Regions from separate parts of the Companilactobacillus paralimentarius genome, predicted to be linked through region 1. Evidence: predicted binding sites of a transcription regulator. Region 1 holds the regulator's gene; the other holds the start of a gene.
The links. The regulator NrdR, encoded in region 1, represses ribonucleotide reductase genes. The targets are predictions, from matches to a motif close to ACACNATATATNGTGT.

Region 1 (4,289 bases):
AGATTATCGTCAAATTTCTAAAATTCAATCGACATATGTGGTTGGTTTACAAAAATTTGTTCAACCAGATAATAAAATTCATACTATTTATCTACAAACATTAACTCAAACAGGTCGTTTATCATCAATTGAGCCCAATTTGCAAAATATTCCTATTCGTATTGACGAAGGAAAGCAGATTCGAAAGGCCTTTGTACCACAACATAAGGATTGGGAGATTTTTTCAGCCGATTATTCACAAGTTGAATTGCGTGTGTTAGCTCATATCTCTGGGGATGAACATATGCAGGAAGCTTTCAACGAAGATTATGATATTCATGCTCATACAGCAATGAGAATATTTGGATTAAACAGTACTGATGAAGTAACACCCAATATGCGTCGCCAAGCTAAGGCTACTAACTTTGGAATTGTTTATGGAATTAGTGATTATGGATTATCACAAAATATCGGTATTAGTCGTAAGCAAGCGGCAGCCTTCATTGAATCTTATTTTGAACAATATCCAGGAGTTAAGAAGTATATGGACGATATTGTTAAGTACGCTCGTGAGAATGGCTATGTTGAAACGATTATGCACCGTCGTCGTTATCTTCCAGATATTCATTCAAAGAATTTCAATGTTAGAAATTTTGCTCAACGAACAGCTATGAATACCCCAATACAAGGTAGTGCTGCTGATATTATTAAAGTAGCCATGATTAATATGCAAAAAATGCTGGTTAAAGAAAGTTTACAAGCTAATTTGCTTTTACAAGTACATGATGAAATGATTTTTGAAGCTCCAGTTTCAGAAATCGCAACTTTAGAAAAATTAGTTCCAAGTGTAATGGATTCAGCGGTTAAACTGGATGTACCGTTGAAAGTTGAAACGGCTCATGGAAAGACTTGGTACGAAGCTAAATAATAGTAGGTGATAAAATGCCAGAAATGCCAGAAGTAGAGACTGTCAGACGCAGTTTAATTGCTCAAGTGAAGGGTAGAAAGATAACTCATGTTGAGATTCGTTATCCTGATTTGATAACTGGTGATGTGGATCAATTTGTTGAATTTGTTACGGGAGCAACTATCAGTGATGTTGGTCGTCGAGCAAAATTTTTATTGATTCATTTAGATAATGGTTATACAATTATTAGTCATTTGAGAATGGAAGGTAAGTATCGTATTTCAGCTGATCCAAGTGCAATTGATAAGCATTCGCATGCTATCTTTACTTTGGATAATGGTCAAAAGATGATTTATAATGATGTTCGTAAATTCGGTCGTATGCAGTTGTGGAACACTGATGAATTATCAGAAAATAAGTCGCTTAAAAAATTGGGGCCAGAGCCATTATCAACTGAATTTACTTTTCAAAATTTAAAGCCAAGAGTTATGCGTCATCATAAGGATATTAAGACCGTCTTGTTAGATCAAAGTGTTATGAGTGGTCTAGGAAATATTTATGTTGATGAAGTTCTCTGGCAAGTTAAATTGCACCCTGAGACGCCAGCTAATCACCTTAGTGATGAAGATATTCAAAAAATTATTGAGGCTTCTAATCAAGAGATGGATAAGGGAATTGCTGCTGGTGGCTCGTCAATTAGAACCTATGTGGATGCTACAGGCCACAAGGGTAACATGCAAAATAATTTAAAAGTTTATGGAAAAGAAGGAACACCTTGTCCAAGATGCGGTACTGAGATTGTGAAGATCAAGGTCGGAGGTCGTGGTACGCATTTTTGTCCAAAGTGCCAGGTAGTAAAATGAGTAAGATTTATGGTTTGACTGGAGGGATTGCCTCTGGTAAATCAACCGTTTTAAATTTATTTAGACATAATAAATTCATCGTATACGATGCTGATTATGTTGCTCGAGACGTGGTCAAGGTCGGAACCTTAGGTTTAAAACAGATTACCCAACAGTTTGGTGAGCAAGTTTTATTGCCCGATGGAAATCTTAATCGTCGAAAATTAAGTTCGATTGTTTTCAGCGATAGAGATGAGTTAGATAAGTTGGATAAAATAACGAGGCCTTTGATAAAAAAAGAAATTTTACAAACGGTTGCTGAAGTTAAAAGATCAACTGAAAAAACAATCTCCATTTTTGAAATACCATTATTGTTTGAAGGCAATTATCAAAATTACTTTGATGGTGTGATCAGTGTCTATGTCGAGCCGCAAATTCAATTGCATCGATTGATGAGACGAAACGCTTTAAGTAAGGAAGTTGCTTTGGAACAAATCAATTCGCAGATGTCGATGTACGAGAAAAAAGAGCGTGCCGACTTTGTGATTGATAATTCAGAAGATTTAGCACATCTTCAGGATGAGTTTAGTCGGTTAATACCACAACTTTAATTTGGAAAAGAGGCTGGAATTTTGATTTGTCCGCATTGTCATCATGATTCATCAAAAGTTATTGACAGTCGTCCCAGTGATGAAGGACGTGCCATTAGAAGAAGACGTGAGTGTGAATACTGTGGAACACGGTTCACAACGTTTGAAAGATTAGAAAAATCACCATTGTTGGTTATCAAAAAGAATGGCAACAGAGAGGAATTCAGCCGCGAAAAGTTATTACGTGGTTTAGTTCGTGCTGCTGAAAAACGTCCTGTAACGATGGATCAAATGAATAGTATCGTCGATAAAGTAGAAAACGAGATAAGATCAACAGGTGAAAGTGAGGTTCGCTCACAATTAATTGGTGAACACGTCATGAGAATTTTGTCCAAAGTTGATGACGTGACTTATATTCGTTTTGCTAGTGTTTATCGTGAATTTAAGGACATGAATGGATTTATGGAAGAGGTTCAGGAAATGATGTCCAATGGCAAGAAAATTGATAAGAAGTAAGGGGAGTATTGGTGTCCGTGAGTAATTTTGAATCAGATAAATTTACACCTTTAGTCGGTTATTGGTGTTTGCCAAGTGGTCATTTAAATGATGATGATCGTCATGTTTTGACTGACTTATATTTGCCCATTTTAGGTACTGAGGCTTTCAGTTTGTACTTGTTGCTGTGGGAAAAATTGCCTAATAAAGAAGTCGTCACGCAAAGAAAAAGCCATGCTGAATTAATGAGTTTACTTGGTATTGATTTGAAACGATTTTATGAGGCACGGATCAAGACGGAGGCCCTAGGATTAATTAGGACCTATCAAAAGAAAGATAGCTTAGGACCTTACTATATCTATCAACTTTTTGAACCGTTGTCACCAGATGAATTTTTTAAAGACGATTTGATGAGTATTTTCCTTTATGAGCAAGTTGGTGAGAGCAAGTATCATTTATTGGCCGATAAATACACACATTCAGATTTGATCTTGCAAAATTCACATGAGATAACAAAAGACTTTTTGGAAGTTTTCCAATTAAGTAATAGTGATTTGATCAATACGCCAACTGAAGTAAAGAATACCCAAGATAGTTTTGAAATAAATAATACAGACAATAAAAAACCGTCGTTGAATGAAGAAGAGATTCCTCAATTAGATTGGGAACTAATCTCGGATCGGATTCAACAGTTATTCAGAATTCATCCTGATAATCTGCTGGAAAATCAGGAATTAATTTTAAATCTTCATGCATTTTATGGCTTAGATGAGATTACATTGATTGATTTAATTGGTAAAACTTGTGATATCGTCAATAACAAGATCGATCCCGCACGTCTGAAAAAAGCAGTACAAGATCGTTTTGAAAAGAATGCTAATATTTCAGTTAAACAGCAAGCTAATACAGAAACGGAACCAGCTGAGCAAACTGACGGACAATTGAATCGTGCCGATCAATTGTTGTTAAAGCAAGCTCGTTCTTTGCGTCCTGCCGAATTTTTAGCAGCTCAAAAACAAAAGAGCGGTGGTTTTACTGGTACAGTAGAATCTAATGCTTTGAGAAATATGGCAACGAAGACTTATTTGTCTCCGGCGGTATTAAATATTATGGTGTACTATATTTTACAAACTTCACCGACTTTGACTTTGCCATTGATGGAAACGATGGCTAACGATTGGCAACAAAATGATGTTAAAACACCTGAACAAGCTTTGAAACGAATCAATGATTTTCAAACTAAGAGTCGTAATCCCAAACGACGTTACAATAATAAAAACCGTAAAATTGAACAGGCAACTGATTGGAGTAAGGTGAAAGCTAAGGTTCCAGCACAAAAGAATCAAAAAAATGAACAGGATGATCTTCAGAATCGTTTGAAGAGATTGAGAAATAAGGATAATTAAGTATGGAAAATTTAGGTAGTAGATTAGCAGAATATTTGAATTCAAAGAATTTGACGGAGGACTATCGCCG
Region 2 (4,289 bases), 220 kb from region 1:
GTTAGCCACTTGGACAAAATAAATTGAATCCAAGTGATATCAGTATTTGAAGTTTATAAATATGTCTTTAAGCGCCACAGGAACTAGCAAAGAGTTCTTGTGGCGTTTTATAGTTCAATAACTTTCTAGGCATATTGTTGAGCTTAAATTCTATGTCTCTTATTACTTTTGGGCTGACTGTATCCAGTGACAGCCCTTTGGGCAAGTCACGACGTATCATTCGATTATGTACTTCATTTGTTCCACGTTCACAAGATGTATATGGGTGTGTGAAGTAAACATCCGCAACGCCAGCCATATCAGATGATAGATTAGAGAACTCAGGGCCATTGTCTGCAGTGATTGAATTGATAAGATCACCATAGTTCTTTATGATCTCTTTCATAGCATAATCTACAGAGTCGGCATCTCTACCGTCAATAAGTCTCATTATTTCAAAGCGTGTCTTACGCTCTATGAGCGTTAAGACGACACTCTCATGGCCATTTCTTTTGCCCACAATCGTGTCTATCTCAAAGTCCCCAAAGGATTCTCTGCTATCAACACTTTTAGGGCGTTTCTCAATACTACGACCAAGTAGACGCTTATGCTTTTTTGAAGTATGTTGCTTAGTCGGTCTAGTTGACTTTTCTACCAGATCAATATTCCGGATTTCAAGTCGTTGTTCATCAATATATTTGTAAAGTGTAGTAGTACAAACCATTTCATCTACTAAGAATAATTCTTCGTTCTTAGCTCGTCCAACGGCCGTATCAGGTGACCATCCATTATCTATGAACTGGCTTACAAAGAAGCCTAAAAAGGCTGTGACTTGGTCGAATTTAGAAGGACGATGGCAAAGCTTACGGTTCTTTACATACTTTTGATGTGCAGTGTCAGGAAAGTAGCAATTCAAGTGTTGAACTTTACCATTAACTTTCTTGATCTGCTCAACAGTACCTCTGTTAATTTCATTATTAATAGTCTGAGGTGAAACGCCGATAGCTTTAGCTATCTGGCGATTCGAGTAGCCAATTGAATGAAAGGAAGCAATCTTTCCACGTTCAATTTCAGTTAAATGATGTCCTTTAGGACGATTTATGATATTCTGTTCTAGCACCAAGACGAAAAACCTCTTTCATTGTTTGTGTGAGAACTCCAATGATACCTGATTTTTACGTCTTGGTGTTTTTATTTTGTCATTTTTCTAAAGTGGCTAACTTGATTATAAAATTCGCCAAAATGATTTGTTAGGGAAATGGTCAATTATTTTTTTCTATCCTGCTGATTTTTCATTTGTTTGTCCTACAGAATTAAGTGAGTTGCAAGACTTGTATGAAGAATTCAAAACTGCTGGAGCTGAAATTTACTCAGTCTCAGTTGATAGTCAGTATTCACATATGTCTTGGGCAGAGACAACGGAAACTATTGGTAAAATCCAATATCCAATGTTGTCAGATCAAAAACATGAGTTGACAGACTTTTTCAATATGATTGATGAAACTAGTGGTCAAGATTATCGTGGTGTCTTTATCGCTGATCCAAAGGGAATTATCAAGTCATACACTGTTAATGCTATGGGTGTAGGTAGAAATCCAAAAGAAATTCTACGAACCTTACAAGCGGCACAATTTGTTGAAGAACATGGTGATAACGTTTGTCCAGCAAATTGGCATCCCGGGGAAGATACAATTAAACCTAGCGGAGATTTGGTTGGTAAAATTTAATTCTATTTTACGAAGACATTCAATTACTTTGGATGTCTTTTTTATTTTGTTGCTCCGTTATAACTATATATAGTGATACGAAATCAAAAAAATCTATATCTTGTATCAAATGATAAATTCCTAATTTAGCAAGTGAGTTAAGCGCTTTACACCGATATGTCGTCAATATGCTCAAGAAACCATTTACCAAATTTAGTTCAATTGGTGGTATGATTTTAGCTGTCGGTTAAATTGATATTTTTTAGAAATACGGTTTAAGGGATAAATAAAAATTGACCATTTCAAAATATAAATGCCACAATCATATATTTTGGCAATGGTCCAAGAGGAGAAGGATAAATGAGTATATTTAATCCAAAATGGTATGTTGAACAAATGAAACATTGGAGTTTCAAGAGTTACATGCTATTAATGTTTGGCTTGGGGGCCATCACTGCATCAACACTTTCACATTCTATTAATGCAATTGCTGTTTGGACATGGTTTGCGGCCGTTTTAGGTTTCACATGTACAGTTGCTATTACAAATGCAAAACCTTTAAATGGTGTTTTAGGATTAGTTTCAGCACTTATTTATATTTTTGTAGCTATCAATGCTAAGAACTTCTCTGATGTTGTTCTTCAATTAAGTTACATTATTTTGCTAGATATTCCTGTTTTGATCAGTCCACAATGGGCTAAGGATGCTGAAAAGCATATTCATGGTTTAACTGCTATTAAGTGGCTTTGGACAGCGTTATTTTTCTTTGCTTCATGGGGATTGCTTTATTTGATGGATACACATCTATTCATCAGTCCACGTCCAATTATTGATTCTGTAGCTGCTGCTATTGGATTTACAGGTGCACTTCTATGTACATTACGTTTCCGTGAACAATATTATTTCTGGACTGCTCAAGGTATTATGTCAATCGTTCTTTGGGGTGTTACCGCTACACAAGGTGATGCTAGTCCCGTTCTATTCTTGACATACATCATGTACTTCATGAATGATATGATTGCTTTCTTCGACTCACATATTCACTGGTTCCACAAAGATGCTACTGAAAACAGAGCTAAGAGTGAAGAATTGGCTAATAATTAATCTGTTTTTTGTTGCATTTAAATTACCAATTAGATTATTATTGTTGAACAATAGTAATCTAGAAGGGTAAATGAAACTGTGAAAAAATTTGTTAAAATCACTTTATCAGTCGTTATAGGCGTTACGTTATTTGTCGATGTAGCGGCTGGGGGTTACATGTTTAACTATGCATTTAGTAAGAGTGGGTACAGTAGTCAGATAAAGGGTCACTTGAGTAAGAACAGTCAATGGTTTTTGAGACAAAAACCGCAGATCTGGGAACAGACTACAAAAGACCATATAAAACTAAAGGCTCGATATTTACCTGCCGAGAAGGAAACCGCCAAAACAGTGGTTGTTGTCCACGGATTTGGTAGTGCTAGTAAATATATGGGGTCTTATGTCAGAATGTTTCACAACGCAGGATATAACGTTCTGGCGCCGGATAATCGTTCTTTTGGTATGAGTCAGGGTAAATACGCCGGGTATGGTTGGAAAGATCGAACCGATATGATGAATTGGATCAAACGACTTAATCGGAAATTTGGATCTGATTCACAGATTGGACTCTACGGTATCAGTATGGGTGCTGCAACAGTCATGTATACTTTGGGGGAACATCCTAAAAATGTTCGTTTTGCTATAGCCGATTGTGGCTATTCAACGATTTCCGGTGAGTTATCTTATCAACTAAAAGAAATGTTCCATTTGCCAAGTTTCCCAATTGTGCCTACAGCTAGCCTTTTTGCTGATTTTATGGCAGGTTATAATTTCTATCAAGCCAGCACTAAGGACAGTCTGAGGAATAATAAGGTACCATTATTTGTTATTCATGGTTCGAAAGATGATTTTGTACCAACTAAGAATGCTTATTTGAATTATGATTACACTAACGGTCCTAAAAAGCTTTGGATTGTTAAGGGTGCTAGTCATGCTAATTCCTATAGTAAGGCCGAGCAGCTTTACATTGATAAAGCAACGGATTTTGCTAATAAATATTTTAATTAAAATAATAGCCAGTAACTCGAGATGGGTTACTGGCTATTTGTGTTCTTATTCATGCTTTTGGTATATGATAATTTTACTAAACAAAGGTAGGTGATTGAATGCAAGAACAAGATGATTTGCGTTATTTTTTGAATCGAAAGCAAAAGTTTGATGTTCGTGCAGTATTGATCTTATTACATCAGGGTGAAGTCTTTGTTAGACAAGAGAATAGCAAGCAAGAATTGTATATCCTGCCTGGCGGAGCTGTTAAATTTAACGAAGAAAGTCAATCTGCTGCTGAGCGTGAGGCATATGAAGAACTAGGTTTAACCGATTTGAAGCTAGAATTTGCAGGTATCTTAGAAAACTTCTGGAAATTGAAGAGGATTGAATATCAACAATTGAATTTGATCTATCGTCAAGAAGTTAACGATGAAGTATATCATCAGCTACAACATTTGGATTACCAGAAATTTGATTTGCCCCCTAATTCTGATTTGAAGTGGGTTAGAGTTGATCAAATAGAAGATACTT

Region 2: a site for NrdR is predicted at 1,767-1,782, ahead of pnuC (nicotinamide riboside transporter PnuC). Genes of this name have one in related genera too.

What each region holds. Positions count from the first base shown of each region.
Region 1 is NZ_OY724131.1:930,969-935,257, forward strand. Features, by position in the region: gene polA (DNA polymerase I) at 1-907, shown strand, start outside; gene mutM (DNA-formamidopyrimidine glycosylase) at 922-1,749, shown strand; gene coaE (dephospho-CoA kinase) at 1,746-2,339, shown strand; gene nrdR (transcriptional regulator NrdR) at 2,361-2,834, shown strand; gene ACI6PB_RS04335 (DnaD domain protein) at 2,852-4,219, shown strand; gene dnaI (primosomal protein DnaI) at 4,222-4,289, shown strand, end outside.
Region 2 is NZ_OY724131.1:1,146,921-1,151,209, forward strand. Features, by position in the region: gene ACI6PB_RS05485 (IS30 family transposase) at 68-1,102, opposite strand; partial or broken gene ACI6PB_RS05490 (peroxiredoxin) at 1,209-1,706, shown strand; gene pnuC (nicotinamide riboside transporter PnuC) at 2,046-2,789, shown strand; gene ACI6PB_RS05500 (alpha/beta hydrolase) at 2,868-3,776, shown strand; gene ACI6PB_RS05505 (NUDIX domain-containing protein) at 3,875-4,289, shown strand, end outside.